DNA from 3 places in the Alteromonas sp. 5NW40-0090 genome. Region 2 is predicted to be linked to each of the others. Evidence: predicted binding sites of a transcription regulator. Region 2 holds the regulator's gene; each other region holds the start of a gene.
What was found. Region 2 encodes MetJ, which represses methionine synthesis genes. Its sites were predicted from a motif close to TAGACGTCTAGACGTCTA; they were not measured.

Region 1: a site for MetJ is predicted at 2,869-2,886, ahead of thrA (bifunctional aspartate kinase/homoserine dehydrogenase I). Genes of this name have one in related genera too.
Region 3: a site for MetJ is predicted at 1,461-1,478, ahead of metA (homoserine O-succinyltransferase MetA). Genes of this name have one in related genera too.

What each region holds. Positions count from the first base shown of each region.
Region 1 is NZ_BAAJLT010000012.1:151,089-157,398, reverse strand. Features, by position in the region: gene AC27KT_RS15645 (LysR substrate-binding domain-containing protein) at 1-53, shown strand, start outside; gene AC27KT_RS15640 (excinuclease ABC subunit UvrA) at 135-2,684, shown strand; gene thrA (bifunctional aspartate kinase/homoserine dehydrogenase I) at 3,061-5,526, shown strand; gene thrB (homoserine kinase) at 5,688-6,310, shown strand, end outside.
Region 2 is NZ_BAAJLT010000014.1:136,772-143,081, forward strand. Features, by position in the region: gene priA (primosomal protein N') at 1-1,517, opposite strand, end outside; gene rpmE (50S ribosomal protein L31) at 1,969-2,181, shown strand; gene AC27KT_RS17285 (hypothetical protein) at 2,387-2,704, opposite strand; gene AC27KT_RS17290 (malic enzyme-like NAD(P)-binding protein) at 3,385-4,620, shown strand; gene metJ (met regulon transcriptional regulator MetJ) at 4,784-5,116, opposite strand; gene metF (methylenetetrahydrofolate reductase) at 5,278-6,165, shown strand.
Region 3 is NZ_BAAJLT010000001.1:377,199-383,508, forward strand. Features, by position in the region: gene AC27KT_RS01640 (homocysteine S-methyltransferase family protein) at 1-454, opposite strand, end outside; gene metA (homoserine O-succinyltransferase MetA) at 458-1,396, opposite strand; gene AC27KT_RS01650 (DUF2802 domain-containing protein) at 1,507-1,941, opposite strand; gene AC27KT_RS01655 (chemotaxis protein CheW) at 2,001-2,492, opposite strand; gene AC27KT_RS01660 (chemotaxis protein CheW) at 2,510-3,316, opposite strand; gene AC27KT_RS01665 (ParA family protein) at 3,324-4,088, opposite strand; gene AC27KT_RS01670 (protein-glutamate methylesterase/protein-glutamine glutaminase) at 4,117-5,247, opposite strand; gene AC27KT_RS01675 (chemotaxis protein CheA) at 5,276-6,310, opposite strand, start outside.

The DNA of each region.
Region 1 (6,310 bases), on a different contig from region 2:
AAATTAGGCTACTTGTTGATTTCTTGGCTCAACATATAGTTTCAGATAGCTAAAGTGCATCCGCAAAAATAGTGATCGAAATGAAGAACCTGTGCCTAACCAATCTGTAATAAACGTGATTAGCAGGTGATGAAGTGCACAATGATGAGGGAAAAATTCACGTACGCGGCGCCCGTGTACACAACTTAAAAAATATCAGTATCGATATACCGCGAAATGAAGTGGTGGTGTTTACCGGTGTATCTGGCTCAGGAAAATCTTCTTTGGCTTTCGGTACGCTTTACGCAGAAGCTCAGCACCGCTATTTAGATTCAATATCACCTTATGCCAGACGGTTAATTGACCAGGTGGAGAAACCTGACGTAGACGCGATTGACGGCTTACCGCCTGCTGTGGGCCTACACCAGCGCCGTGGCGCACCTTCAGTTCGTTCTTCCGTTGGCAGCATCACCACGCTATCTAATAGTCTGCGAATGCTTTATTCCCGGGCCGGGGATTATCCCAAAGAGCAGAGCATTGTCTACGCAGACGGGTTTTCTCCTAATACACCTGAAGGTGCATGTGAACACTGTGACGGTATTGGAAAAGTTTTTGACACACAAGCTCATCGCCTTGTACCTGACGACAGCCTCACCATACGTGAGGGCGCCGTGGCAGCTTGGCCTGGTGCGTGGCAGGGCAAAAACCTAGTAAGGGTATTGTTGTCGCTAGATATCGATGTTGATATTCCATGGCGTGAACTGCCTCAAAAAACGCGTGACTGGATCTTATACACCGACGAAATGCCTCAGGTACCCGTATATCGAAACTATAACCTAGCGCAAACCCGTAAAGCACAACAAGAGGGCGAACCTGCCAGCTACAATGGCAAGTTTATCAGCGCGCGACGTCATGTGCTCGATACCTTCAAATCGTCTCAAAAAGAGAAGATGAAGCAGCGGGTTGCTCCCTTTATATCTGTTGAAGCATGTCCGGTTTGCCGTGGAAAAAAGCTTAAGCAGAATGCGCTGACAGTGAAAGTTGATGGCTTAGATATTATTGAGTTTTCAAGGCTGCCACTACAGCAAGTTCACGAAAAGCTTCAGGCGTTAAGAAAGTCAGTGAACGGCGATACTTCAGAGCGTGGTCAGGTGATACGTACTATTACGGGCGACATTATTGAAAGAGTGAAGCCTATAATAGCGCTTGGGCTTCATTACATTTCGTTAGATAGAAGTACAACAAGTATCTCAGTAGGCGAACTACAGCGATTGCGTCTGGCGACCCAGCTTAAATCGAACTTATTTGGCGTTGTCTTTGTTATGGATGAACCTTCATCAGGTCTTCACCCTCGCGACGTAGAAGGGCTTATTCGCGCGCTTCACAATATTACCGAAACGGGAAATTCACTACTCGTTGTCGAGCACAACCCTTACGTCATTAAAGGCGCTAACTGGGTTGTAGATGTAGGGCCGAGAGCGGGAATGAACGGAGGTGAGCTTGTTTATAGTGGGCCGGTTAACAAACTAGCAAGCATAAAAAACTCCCCAACGGCAGACTATGTTTTTAACAATAAAGCCCTAAGCCAGCGTATCAAGCGAAAATCATCAGGGGTATTGCGTTTAAAAGACGTGTCCAGAAATAATGTCAGCTATGTTGATATTGATATTCCACTGGGTGTGATGACCTGTGTCACAGGCGTTTCCGGCTCTGGAAAGTCGAGTTTAATTAGCCAAGCATTAGTTGAGTTAGTCAAAGATGGTTTAAACTCTGCTGAGAAAGAAGGGATGCGAGCGAATGAAACGAGAGAAACGAGAGAAACGGAAGAACTGCTTACTGACGCCAATTCGCTTCTTGCTAACGACACCTTCTCACATAAAAATGAACCGCGACAAGGCCGTATTGAAAGCGGACTTGAAGAGTTAAGTCGTATAGTTGTGGTAGATCAGTCTCCCATCGGCAGGACACCCCGTTCAACTTTGGCAACCTATACCGGCATATTTGACCAAATCAGAAGTTTATTTGCTTCAACCGAAGAAGCAAAATCCCGTGGTTACGATGCGGGCCATTTCTCGTTTAACATTGTAAAAGGTAGGTGCTCACATTGTGAAGGCTTGGGTGTGGTATCGGTAGAACTATTGTTTATGCCGAGTGTTTATTCCCCCTGTACCGTTTGTAATGGTCAGCGTTTTAACGAAAACGTACTGGAAGTTGGGTACAACGAACATTCTATCGCTGATGTACTATCGCTTACGGTTGAAGAAGCGTTATCTGTATTTAATAGTAATCAAGTCATTACGCGTGGGCTTCAAACGCTTATGAATGTAGGGCTTGGCTATTTAACCCTTGGGCAAAGTGCTACTGAATTATCAGGCGGCGAGGCGCAGCGCATTAAACTAGCGTCAGAACTTAAACGTGCTCAAAATGCTAATACCCTTTACGTGCTTGATGAACCTACTACAGGGTTACATCTTTCAGACACTGCATTACTTATGCAGCATTTAAGTACGTTAGTTGAAGCGGGGAATACGGTGGTGATGGTTGAGCACAATATGCAGGTGGCTGGGGCTTGCGACCACATTATTGATATGGGGCCAGGCGCTGGTAATGAGGGAGGAGAAATAGTTGCTGAAGGCAGACCAGAGGAGGTTGCTAAGGTCCAACAAAGTGCAACAGCCCCATTTTTGAAGGCGAGTTTGGCTTAAAGAAAGGTCTTGATTGAGTTAGGGTTGAATGATCTTAGAAATAAGTCGTTGTTCAAAGCTACTTGAGTACAAGTAAGCCAGCAAAGAAACGGCTTAAACTCGTATTTGTACCTTAAAAAGAAATATTAATTAAAGAGTGTTGCACTTTTTGCAATACAGTGTAGTGAAAACTGCGGTTGACATATAGACGTCTATACGGCAAATTGCTTGTATGAAAAAGATTCTACTTACTCGCACCACCATTATGTTGATTACCACCTTAAAAAGGGCGGTCGCTGACTAGTGCAAGTAAGCAAAAGACAACGAAAGCCCGCCTAACACAGAGCGGGCTTTTTTTTACACACGTTTTAGCATGCGTAACCTTAAGGAGCAGCATATGAAAGTCTTAAAGTTTGGGGGTTCTTCTCTAGCCGATGCACCGCGATACATGCGCGTTATGGAAATTAGCACGGCGACCCACCAAACCGACGGTGCTGCGGTTGTACTCTCTGCCCCAAAGGGGGTAACGAACGCGCTTTCACTACTATGTGAACAAGCAGCCGCGGGTGAAGATTTCCAGCCATTATTCGATAAGTTGAACGATACGGTTACGGGCATTGCCAACAACCTAAACGAAGAACTCGACGGGTTTGCACATGCAAGCGTGGTAGAATTCATTAATAGTCACTTGTCAGTATTAAAACAGCATCTTGAAGGCATCAAGCTGCTTGGTGTTGCGCCAGATAATGTTGCTGCTGGTATTCTAAGTATTGGCGAATACATATCGGTGACGCTTTTTAGCGCTATGCTATCGGCTAAAGGTATCGCAAATCGCGTTATCGACCCAGTTAAATATGTACTTGCCGAGGGCGATTACCTAGACAGTATTGCCGACGTATCGCTAAGTAAAGCACGTTTTTCAGATGTACCTACTGATGGCAGTGAGTTTTTGGTTATGCCTGGTTTTGTCGCTGTTAACGAAGCAGGCGAAAAAGTCACGCTTGGGCGTAACGGCTCAGACTATTCAGCGGCTATTTTGGCGGCCTGTATTGACGCAAGCTGCTGTGAAATTTGGACAGACGTAGACGGTGTGTATAACGCTGACCCGAATCAAGTTGAAGGGGCAGTGCTGTTAGATAAGCTTACCTATCAAGAAGCGATGGAGCTGTCTTATTTCGGCGCTAAGGTGCTTCATCCGAAAACTATCGGTCCTATTGCACAACACCATATTCCTTGTCTGATCAGAAACACACTAAACCCAGCTGCGCCAGGTACGCTAATCAGTAATGAAAAAAGCGAGGTGTGGACGTCGGTGAAAGGTATTTCACAGCTTGATAACGTCACCATGTTTAACGTTGCAGGTCCTGGCCTAAAAGGCATGGTTGGCATGGCAAGCCGAGTGTTTGAGGTGATGTCGAATGCCAATATTTCAATAAGCCTTATTACGCAGTCATCGTCAGAATACTCAATCAGTTTCTGTATTCAAAGCAAAGACGCCAGCCGGGCGTTAACGCTACTTGAAGATGCCTTCGCGCTTGAGCTTCAAAACCAATTACTAGACCCCATTGAAGTACGTCATGACCTGGCCATTGTTACTTTGGTTGGCGATGGAATGCGTCAAACTAAAGGGTTAGCTGCGCGTTTCTTTAACTCGCTTGCCCAAGCGCGAGTAAACAACGTTGCTATTGCTCAGGGCTCTTCAGAGCGCTCTATTTCAACGGTAATTGAAAGCAAGCGTGCTAAGAAAGCGGTGAAGGTCATTCACCAGAATTTTTTCTCTGACCGCCATACCATCGACGTATTCCTAGTAGGGTGTGGCAACGTGGGGACTGAACTGCTAGGTCAGATAGAAAAGCAACAACCTGCACTGCTTAAACGTAATGTACAACTGCGGGTATATGGCATTGCGAACAGCCGAAAACTGCTGTTAAACAGCCAAGGTATTGATTTAAGCGGTGACTGGAAAGCGGCACTTGATTCTGCAAGTGAAGGTTTGAGTGTAGAGCGCCTGCATCAGTTCGCAAACGACAATAGTTTGGTAAACCCGGTGATTGTTGACTGTACCAGTCACGAAGCGATTGCACAGCAATACGTAGATATGATGGAAAGCGGTTTTCACGTGGTAACGCCTAACAAAAAGGCAAATACCTCCGCTATGTCTTACTACCGTAAGCTACGTAAAACAGCACTTACCACGAACCGCCAATATCTTTATGAAACTACGGTGGGTGCAGGCCTTCCTGTTATCGACAACCTACAAAAACTATTCAGTGCAGGCGATGTGCTTCACCGTTTTGAAGGTATTCTTTCGGGCAGCTTGTCTTACGTATTCGGTAAGCTTGAAGAAGGCATGAGCTTGTCGCAAGCGACACAAACGGCTAAAGATAATGGTTTTACAGAGCCTGATCCGCGCGATGACTTGAGCGGCATGGACGTAGCGCGTAAGTTGCTTATTATGGCTCGTGAAGCTGATTTAGCGTTAGAGCTATCTGATATTGATATTGAGTCTGTGCTGCCAAAAGGTTTTGCTGAAGACTGTTCAATTGACGAATTTATGCGCCAACTTCCAGAGCTAGATGCTGCGATGAATGAGAAAGTTGAAGCGGCTAAGGCAGAAGGTAAAGTACTTCGTTATATCGGCAGTATTGAAGACGGAAAATGCAAAGTAAGCATTCAGGCTGTACCAGCGAGCAACCCGCTTTCGCAGGTAAAAGATGGCGAAAACGCACTGGCTATTAATAGTGACTACTACAGCCCTATCCCTTACGTGATCAGAGGGTATGGTGCGGGTGGCACGGTAACGGCAGCTGGTGTGTTTGCTGACATTCTGCGTACTATGCCGTGGAAACAAATGGCGCACTAAGGGCTAAATAACGCTTAGCTCGCTTGGCGTAATGAATAAGCGGCTAAAGTAAAAAATTCGAAGGTGCGACTTAGGCCAGACATGTTGTGGCATTGAATTAAAGCGCTAATTAGAAGCGCTAGTATAAAAGCTTGCGCCACTAGCGAAGTAAGAGAAATAATATGAAAGTATTCAAGGCCTTTGCGCCGGCATCAATTGGAAATGTAAGCCTAGGCTTTGATGTATTGGGCGCAGCGCTTGCGCCTGTTGACGGCACTAAGCTAGGTGATGAAGTTGAAATAAAGACGGCTGAGTCATTTTCATTAGAAACGGTGGGGCGCTTTGCGCATAAACTCCCGAGCGATGCAGATAGCAACATTGTAACTAAGTGCTATCACTATTTCTGTGAGCAAATGGAAAGGGCTGGAAAAACAACCTCTCCTGTTGCGCTAACGCTGCATAAAAACCTGCCTATTGGCAGTGGTTTAGGTTCAAGTGCAAGTTCTATTGTTGCAGCATTTGCAGCACTAAATGCTTACTTCAATACCCCATTTGATGAAGATACGCTACTCATTATGATGGGGGAGCTAGAAGGACAAATAAGCGGTAGTATTCACTATGATAACGTTGCTCCCTGTTACTTAGGTGGTATGACGTTAATGACAGGTAGCGATGCGCCGGTTACGCTATCATTGCCTTTAAATGACGAGTGGTACTATGCCGTTTGCTATTCAGGTATAAGCGTATCAACAGCGGCTGCTCGCGATATCCTGCCTAAACAAGTGGATATGGCGACGGCACTAAC
Region 2 (6,310 bases):
TTAACACCGGGAAATAAGCTTGTAAGCCCTTGCTCAACTTGCTCGGTTCCGGTACCCGCCGTAACTAATTCATTGTGATGGCACGCTTCGCAGTTTGATGGCATTGAGCGCATGCCGCCGCAGTGATGACACTGAAGTCGGTTCTGTGCTTTATGCACAGTGTAAGGACGATCACAACGCTTACACATGACGGTTTCACCGCAGTGGTGGCAGAGCAGCGCTGGCGCATAGCCTCTGCGATTCACAAACACCAATACCTGGTTTCCCGCGCTGATATGCTGGCGCATTATCGTTAGCAAGCCTTGCGAAATACCGTAGTAAATGGGCTGGTCACGCGCGTCTAACACATGCTGATGCGTGCTTTTCGCCCCTCCTGCTCGCTTGGTAAGCTGCAAATGGGCATAACGACCGCTTAGCGCATTGTTAAGTGTTTCAAGCGCAGGCGTGGCACTGCCTAGTAAAAGCGGAATATTATGCTGCTTGGCACGCATAGCTGCCAGGTCACGAGCATGATAGCGAAGCCCATCTTGCTGCTTAAAAGACTCGTCGTGCTCTTCATCCACAATCAGCATACCGGGATTGTGCAGCGGGGTGAAAATAGCCGAGCGGGTACCAATGATAATACCGAGTTCACCGGCTTTTGCTCGCTGCCACACCTGTAGCCGTTCCTTATCAGAAAGCTGAGAGTGTAAAACGCCCACTGCAATACCAAAGCGCTTTTCAAAGCGTGACACGGTTTGCGGCGTAAGCCCGATTTCTGGTACCAAGATAAGCACTTGCTTCCCTTCACGCAGTAAGGGTTCGATGGCTTGAAGATACACTTCCGTTTTACCGCTACCGGTAACCCCTTCAAGTAAACTTACTGCAAAGTTGCCTTGCTGACGGTTAAGCGCGGCAATAGCAACCGACTGTTCTGTGTCTGGAACCGGCTTTTCAGACACCGATAACGAGGCAAGCCAACTGCCTGACTTAAATTCAGGCGCGACTTCTTCAATGCTTGCCAATGACTTTTCGACAAGCGCTTTGACCGCAGGTGCGCCATACTGCTTGCGCGCTTGGGACGCTAATAAGGCACCACCGGCCATTGCAGTAAAACAGGCTTGTTGTTTAGGCGCCCGCGATAACGTGTCTGCATCCCTTTGCCTACCTTCTTCGGTAAGCATTAGCATGTCTTGAGGTGTTGGCGCTGCTGACTCGCCTTTGCGCAATAAAACAGGCAGCATGGCGTGCAACACTTCACCCGGCGCATGATGATAGTACTGCCACAGCCATTGGGCCATTTTCAGCAGCACCTCATCTATAATGGGGCTATCGTCCAGTACCGACTCAATGGCTTTTAGCTTGTTGGAGTTTTCAATGTCGCTTTCAGGTTTGTGTAGGGTTTCAACAACTACGCCCACAAGTTTGCGCGGACCAAAAGGTACAACTACCCTCACACCTGCACTGAGCGCGCTATTGTGGGTATATGTGAAAAGTTGGCGCAGTGGCACTGGCACGGCAACTTGGATAAAGGCCATTGCGAACGTTTTACCTTATTTGACGACTGTTATAGCGCGTAATGCGCTTACTAAGTTTCTTATGTTGAAACTAATTATACTGAAGCTACTTGCAGACCTATACGTTACAGTAGTTTGCGCTGCTAACAGCTAGCAACACATTTTGCTATTAGCGCATGATTTTGCTACTAGCGCATATGGCCTAGCCTTGAAAGACAAATATTTAAACATACTTTACTGTTAAGCATAAAAAGAATGTTTTTAGTTTGGCCTTTTTCTACGGCTTCCTTGTCTAGCTCTCTTGTTTAGCATTTGGCCAAAAACCGCTTGATCAAGGCCCTGCCATCCTTTATTATGCGCCGCTCTTTTGCGATAGGCTGTTCTTTGAACGACTTATCATTTGAATTAAGTAACGTATGGTGTGCGACTTCGGGTTGTATAGCGATACGGCCTTATTATGTGAGGTAACCCAATGAAACAAGATATCCACCCAAAATACGAAGAAATCACAGCAACTTGCTCATGTGGTAACGTAATGAACATTCGTTCTACGCTTGGTAAAGACATCAACCTAGACGTATGTTCTTCATGTCACCCATTCTACACTGGTAAGCAACGTAACGTTGACACTGGTGGTCGTGTTGATCGCTTCAAGAAGCGTTTCGGTGCATTGGGCAAAAAGTAAGCCTGATATCGAGTTCGAAAAAAGCGCCTTTATGGCGCTTTTTTATTGCCTAAAATTCACGCTTCACACAAACAAGGTGCACCAAACAGCGCTTTACCGCCGTTATCCTACGTCAGGGCAGTTACCTAGCCAATGTAAAAAGCCCTGCAACTCGCCTTCTGAAAACGTTTTTAGCTTAATTTACAACATTCAGCGTAACCTGAACTCAGTGAAGGTTTTTTACATTAGATAAATGCCTATCCCAATTGCCGCCACTCACTTTTTTACATTGTTCTTCGCTGTCAAAATAAATACCAACGGGTGCTGACTTAATTGACGCCAAAGCAATATTCACTTGGCTTATGAAGTCTATATCCCAACCATTAGTTAACGCCCGCTGCTTCTCCTGCTCAGTATTAAACACGGCAATCACTTGCGGCGTTCTCCAATGCCCTAAGTGAGTTAACCAAACAAATCCATTATTGGCAGATTTTACGCTTTCGCATACACCGGTTAGCACGGTTATTAGTTTTCTTTCTGTCATATCCTCGCCTTAAGTGCGAATTTTAAGTGGGCTTTCACAGGATTTTATCAGAAATATTGGATGGAGAATTAACGAGGTATCTCCCTGCGTTCTATTTTCCTGATTTGGGTTTCTGTCCTATGCATTTATGAGAACGTAGAGCCTTTCGATAGCTTTGTTTTCATCCTCCACACAATAGACCTAAGGAATGTTATAACAAGTCAAAATAAATAATATGAATGGCAATTATAGCCCCATTTTACTGGTCTAATTAGTATGCCTACCCTACATTGGTATATGAGAATTCTGATCAGATATGTACACAGTGATTGGCTGTGTTAGAGTTGCGATCGGCACTTTGATAGTGAGCATTAATTCTGTGAATAATGCATTACTTTCAAGACTTGTGGCGCTTTTGGGTACATGAACCTGAGGCTTGTATCCATTAAGGTATGTGAACAAAATCAGTAAAGGTTAACGCCTAATCTGCTTTTTCCACATGCCACCTAAAGGCCTATTGATGATTGCTGTAAAACAAAGATCAACAAGCCCTAGTGCTAACAACTATTTATAATCACTTTTGTCATTACTTGGTTGTAACGCGCTTACGTTTATCTACCTATAACTATAACGACAATAAAATAGCTACAGAGCGTGAACGAAAACACCGATGAACCCTACATCTAAGGATACCTTTTTACATGTCAGATTTTAGACAACGCGCACTCGACTATCACGCCAAACCCACACCTGGAAAAATCCGCGTAGAGCTATCTAAACCTGCCGATAGCGTGGACGACCTTGCTCTCGCCTATAGCCCAGGCGTTGCCGAGCCGGTCAGAGAAATAGCCGAAGATGCAGATAACGCCTATAAATACACGGGTAAAGGAAACCTGGTTGCCGTTATCAGTAACGGAACCGCGATTTTAGGATTGGGTAACCTAGGCCCACTGGCATCGAAACCTGTTATGGAAGGTAAAGCCCTTCTGTTTAAACGCTTTGCTGGACTGGATGCCATTGACATTGAAGTGAAGCATCGTACGACCGAAGAGTTCATTAATACGGTAGCGAATATCGCCGATACATTTGGCGGCATTAACCTAGAAGACATTAAAGCGCCTGAATGCTTTGAGATTGAACAAGAGCTAATTAAGCGCTGTAAAATTCCAGTATTTCATGATGATCAGCACGGTACCGCTATTGTAACCGCAGCAGGTATGCTTAACGCGTTGGAGATTCAGGGCAAAAGCATAGAGAGCGCTAAAATTGTGTGTATGGGGGCCGGTGCAGCAGCGGTCGCTTGTATGGAACTGCTTATTAAGTGTGGTGCCCAGCGCGAACGTATTTATATGCTAGACAGAAAAGGCGTTATCCATACTCGTCGCGAAGACTTAACTGAGCACAAAAAGCTATTTGCTAACAATACTGACAAGCGTACGCTTGAAGATGTAATGGAAGGTGCGGATATCTTTGTTGGTGTGTCTGGGCCGGATGTTTTACCACCAGAAACACTGGCCTTGATGGCTGAAAACCCAATTGTATTTGCATGTTCTAACCCAGACCCTGAGATAAAGCCTGAACTTGCTCACGAAGTACGTAAAGATCTTATTATGGCCACTGGACGTTCGGACTACCCTAACCAAGTAAACAACGTACTGTGCTTCCCGTTTATTTTCCGTGGCGCGCTAGATGTTCGTGCAACGGCCATCAACGATGAAATGAAAGTAGCAGCAGTAGAAGCCCTTCGTGCTATTACGAAAGAGCCTGTACCAGAGGAAGTATTAGCTGCGAGTAAAAGTGATAGCCTGACATTTGGTAAAGAGTACATTATTCCTAAACCTATGGATCCGCGTTTATGCGAGCGTATTGCTACCGCCGTGTCTAAGGCTGCTATTGAATCTGGTGTTGCACGCGTACCTGAAAGCCCAGAAGAATAAAATTCTGGCGCATAAGGCAAAAAAATGGTGGGGCTAGTGCTCAACCTTTATTTGCTACAAAGTGCGCTTAGAGAATACAAGTACATAAAAAACGGCGCCGTGTTGTAGGTTATCAACTAGCAATAACTTACAACAAAGCGCCGTTTCTCTTTAATACTAAATATCAGTCGTCTTCCGACACATCGTTTTCGAAGCTAGGGTCAATACCCATTTCTTCCATAATACGTCTTGCTTCAGCCGGCACGCGATTAGGATTGTCTTTACGCAAGTCATCATCGTTAGGCAAAGGTTGCCCGGTAAATGCGTGTAAAAACGCCTCGCAAAGCAATTCCGAATTAGTGGCGTGACGCAAATTATTGATTTGGCGGCGGGTACGCTCATCAGTAAGTGCTTTAAGCACATTAATAGGTATAGAGACAGTGACTTTCTTTACCTGCTCGCTCTTTTTCCCGTGCTCTGCGTAGGGGTGAATATATTTACCGTTCCATTCTGCCATTGTACTAACTCGGTCTACTCTTTTTTATATTATGAAGAGAAATTCTAAACAAGTTCACGAAAAGGTCAATTGAGCAGTGTAAACCTCTTGACGTCTAGACATATATTCTTTAATTTAGACGTCTAAACGTCTATAAGAATACATTTTTGAGAGTAAAAGCCATGGTTTCTTACGCACAAGGTATCGATGCATTAAACCAGTCCCTGTCGGAACTGCGTGATATTGATGTATCTTTTGAATTTTTTCCGCCTAAAACGGAAGCCATGGAACAGACCTTATGGAAGTCTGTTGAACGCCTAGCGCCACTAAAGCCAAGCTACATGTCGGTAACCTACGGCGCGAATAGCGGTGAACGTGACAGAACCCACGACGTAGTTAAGCGCATTCAGCAGCAAACCGGTGTAGCAGCTGTTCCTCACTTGACCTGTGTTGATGCTAGCCGAGATGAACTTAAACAAATTGCTAAAGACTACTGGGATTCAGGCATTCGCCGTATTGTTGCGCTTCGTGGCGATTTACCGCCAGGGGTAGAGAAAACAGAGATGTACGCCTCTGATCTTGTTGCCTTGCTAAAAGACGTTGCCGATTTTGATATTTCTGTTGCCGCCTATCCAGAGAAGCATCCAGAAGCGCCAAATGCACAGTTTGATTTGCTAAACCTAAAGCGAAAGGCAGAAGCAGGCGCTACAGAAGCGATTACCCAATTCTTCTTCGATACCAGTGTTTACCTTCGATTTAGAGACCGTGCAGCTGCAGCTGGTGTCGACTTAGATATAGTTCCGGGTATTTTGCCGGTAACTAACTATCAAACATTAGTGAAATTTGCAGGGTTTACAAACGTGCATGTGCCGGGATGGTTGCACAAAATGTTCGACGGCCTTGATGCCGACGACCAAGCCACCCGTAACCTGATAGGCGCTAACATTGCCATGGACCAAGTAAAGGTATTGGCTAAAGAAGGGGTGAAACACTTCCATTTCTATACCTTAAACCGTAGTGAATTAAGCTACGCCATCTGCCACATGCTGGGCGTGCGTTCAGGCGCTTAATAAATAACAATTATCACAAGGGTGATGTCATTTTTGCATGATTCACTTCACAAAAGGCGCAATCAATGCGCCTTTGCTGTTTTAAACCTGCATTAAACTTTGCCACCAAGGCCGCCCGCAGTTACCATCTGATATACATGTATTG
Region 3 (6,310 bases), on a different contig from region 2:
TGACGTCAGGTGAAATTGAAGCAGTGCGGTTTGTTGGGCCTAATACACCGGCAACAAAACGGGGTTTCTCAGGTGTTTTTGCAGTAAATTCGTCTGCTGCTTTACGCGCTAATTTAGCCGCTGCTAAATTGATATCACGTGATTGGGCCTGCATATCATAATCGGCCATAGCGATAGTCGTAGCATTAAACGTATTCGTTTCAATAATGTCCGCACCAGCTTCAAAATAATCGCAATGAATTTGGTAAATAATATCTGGCTGGGTCAGGACCAGCAGATCGTTGTTGCCCTTTACGTCGCAGTGCCAGTCGGCAAACTGCGTCCCGCGGTAGTCTTCTTCTTCTAACTTATGGCGCTGGATCATGGTGCCCATCGCACCGTCTAAAATAAGAATGCGTTTATTAGCGGCTTCTGTAAGCGTTGCCTGCGCGTTTGAATGTGATCTTTGGCTCACGTGCTACCTCTTTGGCTGTGACTTTTCAGCAAGCTGACTTAAATCGTAAGGCGTGGTCTGATAGACATAATAATTCAGCCAGTTCGTAAACAATAGGCTGCCGTGCGAGCGCCACTGTACTATAGGAGACTTGGCTGGATCATCCCCTTCAAAATAGTTTTTCGGCATTGCCGGCGTTTGTCCCGCCGCAATATCCCGTAAATATTCGTCTTTAAGCGTATCTGGATCGTATTCTGGATGGCCCGTTACAAACACCATTCGCTTGTCTTCTGACGCCACGATATACGCACCCACATCGTCGGACTCTGCCACAACACTCAACCCATCAACACTGTTATATAACGAGGTATTGATGTGCCCATATCGAGAGTGTGGGGCGTAAAACGTGGGGTCAAAACCTCTCAATAGTTCATTGTGAGGATCGTTCACTTTATGCTTGAAAACACCGGAAAATTTTTCGTCTCTGATCTCTCGGGTTATACCATAGAAGTGATACATAGCCGCATGTGCAGCCCAACATAAATACAGAGTAGAGTTAACGTGTCGCTGCGCCCACTCCAGTATGGTGGTCATAGTGTCCCAGTACTTCACCTCTTCATAATCGATAAGCGCGAGAGGCGCACCGGTTACTATAAGCCCATCGTATTTTTTGTTCGCGACTGCTGAAAAGTCGTGATAGAAGGCATCCATGTGTGACTGTGGAGTATTTTTGGGTGCTTGATTATCAATTCTAATTAAATCCACGTTTATTTGCAGCGGCGTGTTCGATAACAGGCGGAGTAACTGTACCTCTGTTTCTATCTTATTCGGCATCAAATTAAGAATGCCGACTTCAAGAGGACGAATATCCTGATTGGCAGCCCTGTCCATGTCCATGGTAAAAATGTTTTCACCTAGTAGTACATTCTGCGCGGGTAACTGCTCAGGAATACGAATTGGCATAGAGGACTCCAGTGATAATTTACAATATCTGTATTGTGTCTATAACTGGCGATATGTCAACATCTTTACGTCTAGACGTCTAAACGTTTTTTTATCTGGTAGGAAAAATGTTAGCTGTTTTGCTTATGCACCATCACTAACATTTCAGCTTCAGCGCGAGGAATGTCACAGGCTTCAATAATTTCGTCAATACTGGCGCCTTGCTTAACTAAGTCTGCAGCACGTTGATATAAACGTAGTGAGGGGTCTTGCAGTTTAAGTTCACGAAGCTGATTTTCTATATCAATTTGCTTTTCGTCTAGCTCTTGAAGGTGGCGAGTAATGACCAATGTGCGTGCTTGCGCCTCTGTTTGTTGGTTATTTGCGTTTTTAGCGAGCGCTTCAGCACGGGCAATAGCCTCTGCGTTAGCTTGCTCACTTTCGCTTAGTGCTATGCGTAGCGTCTTAACATGCGAGTACAGAATACTTACAGTAACAGCAAGTACAATGATAAAACCGCTCAAGATAAGTTCAATGAAGGTAGGTGCAGCAAGCTGCCAATCCATGGACGTAACCCTTGGGAAAGTGTAAGCGGTATAGACAATCCATACCGCCTATTCATTATCTATATGTTGCTAAGCTCATCCCACTCTTCGTCGCTTAGCAATTTATTGAGATCGACTAGGATGAGCAGTTCACCATCGCGGTTGCTAACGCCTTGGATAAACTTGGCACTTTCTTCAGTACCAACGTTAGGTGCACTGTCAATTTCTGAAGATTTCAGATACACCACTTCGGCTACACTATCCACCAAGATACCGACAACCTGTTCGTCGGACTCAATGATCACTATACGTGTATTGTCCGTGATTTCCGTCGGAGGTAGCCCAAAACGCGCGCGGGTATCGATGACGGTTACCACGTTGCCACGCAAATTTATAATACCAAGCACATAGTCTGGTGCACCGGGTACAGGGGCTATTTCGGTATAACGCAAGACTTCTTGTACTTGCATTACGTTAATACCGTAAGTTTCTTCACCTAAGCGATACGTCACCCATTGAAGGACTTCGTCGTTGCTGTCGGTAGCATTATTATTCATTCTTTCGTCGCTCATGAACCTGGCTCCCAATACTATGGCGTCTGGTCGTTACTGCCTAAGCCTTTGTTAAGCATAGATATTAATTCTTCAACGTCAATTAACGCGCACATTTTTTCTTTAACCATCCCTGCTAACCAGGGACGCTTACCTGTGGACTCGCGCCATTTAACATCATCGGTAGTCAAATTGACTGTGTTTACAAGCTTTTCGCTTGCTAATCCCCACGCGCTCTCTCCTAACATTATAAGATATCGGTAGTTAAGTGATTGTGCGAGGTTTTCGTCATATTTTTCCGGCATTACCCATTTTGCAGAGTCAACAACACTTAGTTTAGACTCTCTGTGCAACATTACACCCATAAACCAGTCAGGTTTTCCAAATAAGGGGCCTATTTTTTCAATTTGGTGAATACCACCTAGCGATGTTAATGGCACCGCAAGGGTTAATCCCGCCACCTCAAAGAATAGCGCCTGAAAGCGAAAGCCGAGAGTATCCTTTAGTGGAACTTTTGTTTTTGGAGTTCGGCCTAATACCTCGTCTTGTCTTTGCTCTATTGAAGTTTCGGCATCAAGATGTTGCTGTTCATCCTCAATCGTCTCTACTTTTTGCGTCTCAATTAACGATGTAACCTTTTCAGCTATCGCCTCTTGTTCATTCGATAGTGGCTCACTTTCATTTGCCGTTGAAGCGAGCGCTGTTTCAGCCATCTGCTGAGAAGCCTGTTCGAGCAATTTTGCCGTGCGCGCAGTCACATCTTCCGGTGCTTCTGGCTCTTTGAGAAGGCTGTCTAAGTATGCCTCCATCACTTCTTCACGGGCAAATGGCGATTGCTTGCTCATGGTTTTGTTATTTCTCCAATACGGCTAACAGTTTATCGTAGGCATTTACACCTCTCGTCTTCGGGTACGCTGCAGAGATAGGTAGTTGAACCAAACTCGCATCTCTGAAATGCGTATCAACGGGAATGACGCCTTCCCAGACTCGCTCGCCGTAATCGCTCATTAATCGTTTTCTTGACGCTAACGCGGCGTTTGTACGCTTATCAAACATAGTTGGAATAATCAGGGTGTCAAAGGACTTGTTTAACGAACGTCCCATGATTTCCATAGTACGGATCATCCTATCCAAACCTTTAAGTGCTAAATACTCTGTCTGAGTCGGCACAATCACCTTATCGCATGCCGCTAGTGCATTTACCATCAGCACCCCTAAAACCGGAGGACAGTCGATAATAGCAACGTCGAATTCACCGGATATTTTAGCGAGTGCTTTTTTCAACACTAAGCCCATACCCTGTTCGCTTCCCATGGTTCTGTCTAGCGTCGCTAGAGCCATAGTCGCTGGTAGCACATACAAATTATCAAGCTTTGTAGGACAAAGGCAATCCATTACGTTATCGGCAGAAATCTCATTAGACTTAATAAAAATGTCGTAAACTGAATGACTTGTCGCTTCTGCATCAATACCAAAGTAATAGCTGAGCGATGCGTGTGGATCAGTATCAATCATAAGCACTCGCTTGCCCTTTTGAGCCAGCAAGCCACCAAGGCTTACAGTTGTAGTGGTCTTACCTACCCCGCCTTTTTGATTTGCTACCGTCCACACTTTCATAATTGCTGTTCCATTACTATTCAAACTGCTATCGCATTTCGGTTTGAACGCAACTGCTCATATCATCGATATTAATATTCTTACTCGATATGTTGGCCGCGGCGACAGCTTGAGGCATACCATAAACTACACAGGAGTCTTGGTCTTGCGCCCAAATAGTCGCACCTTTATCTTTAAGTAGTCGACAGCCTTCCCTACCGTCAGCCCCCATACCCGTTAATATAACTCCCAATACATCTCCACCATAGGCTCTAGCTAACGAGCTAAAAGTAAGGTCTACACTTGGCTTATAGTTCACTTTATCTGCCTGGCTTGCATCGACAATCGATATCCGCTTGTTGCTTCCGATAGACTCAATAAGCATTTGCTTGCCTCCGGGCGCAAGGTAAGCATGCCCAGGCTTCAAAATATCGCCTTGTTCAGCTTCCTTCACAGCAATTTTGCAATTGCTGTCTAAGCGCTGTGCAAATGCACTAGTGAAGGTGCCGGGCATATGTTGCACAAGTAAAATAGGGTAAGGAAAGTCCCCAGGTAAGGGAGAAAGCACTTTTTGAAGTGCTACGGGCCCACCTGTTGATGCCCCTATTGCCAAACATTTATACTGCTTCCCTGTTGGTCTCACAGACGAAACGGTAGGCTGCTTAGCCGCGTCTTTATGACCAGAAAGTAACCCCGAGGTTTTGAAAAACGCTTGTTTAGGCGCGTTATCAGGAAGTTTTCTGGTCTCAATATTGCGAAAGGTTGGACGCTTCAAGCCCAGTCCTCTTCGCGCTATCAACCTAACCTTAGTACAAAGTAGCCGCGAAGCATCTTTTCTATCTTGCGCGATGTCTTCGAATTTTTTGGGCAAAAAATCTAGCGCGCCTGCTTCTAACGCGTCAAGCGTCGCTTGGGCACCGTGGTGCGTTAGTGAAGAGAACATTAAAATAGGTGTAGGACGTTTATCCATGATGGCCTTAACGGCCGAAATACCATCCATAACTGGCATTTCAACGTCCATGGTTATTACATCGGGTTTGAGCGCCTCAGCTTTGTCGAGTGCATCACGCCCGTTTCTCGCTTCCCCAACAACTTCAAGTTCTCTATCGCCGTCAAGTATTTCTCTTACTCGGCGGCGATAAAAGGTCGAGTCGTCCACGACTAGGACTTTAAAGACCATGGATTATCATTCCTGTTAATTCATCGCCTTACTTGATGGGTTTACGCGCGTACCGTTTTAGCAGGCTCGGAATATCTAAAATTAGTGCAATTCCACCGTCTGACGTAATTGTTGCTCCCGCCATACCGGGCGTACCTTGCAACAATGCATCAAGCGGTTTAATAACCACTTCTTCTTGGCCTATTAGCGCGTCTACGACAAACCCGACTTGCTGTGTACCGATTTGCACAACAACAACATGCCCCTTTTCTTTATCGATATTTTTGGGGCCTCGGATTAACCATTCACCAAGGAAAAACAAAGGAATTGCTTTTGAACGAACTATCATTGTTAGTTGGCCATCGACCGTATTGGTCTTCTTGATGTCCATGTTTATTATTTCGTTCACCGCACCTAATGGTAACGCAAAGGTCTGTTTTCCTACAACAATCATTAATGTGGGTAGAATGGCTAGCGTCAGCGGAACTTTAATGTCCAGTCGCGTGCCTTTTCCTAGCTGTGAGTCAATGTTCACGGTGCCATTGAGTTGGTTAATTTTGGTCTTAACCACGTCCATGCCAACACCGCGACCAGAAATATCGCTGATTTCTGTCTTAGTTGAGAAGCCTGGTGCAAATATAAGATTGAACGCTTCAACATCTGACATTCGTGCTGCAGCATCCGCGTCTAGTACGCCACGACTAATAGCGATCTCTTTTAGCTTCTCGGCATCCATTCCCTTACCATCATCTTCGATTGTAAGAAGAATGTGGTCGCCTTCTTGAGATGCTGATAGCTGAACCGTACCCATGCGAGGCTTACCTGCAGCAGCACGGTCATCCGGCATCTCAATACCATGGTCAACAGAGTTTCTCACCAAATGCACAAGTGGATCGGCCAGCGCTTCAACCAGGTTTTTATCTAAATCAGTTTCCTCACCCACAAGTTCGAGGGTTATTTCTTTCTTCAAGCTTCTTGCAAGGTCTCGAACAACACGAGGGAAACGACCAAACACCTTCTTGATAGGCTGCATGCGGGTTTTCATTACCGCACCTTGCAAGTCACCCGTTACCACATCTAAGTT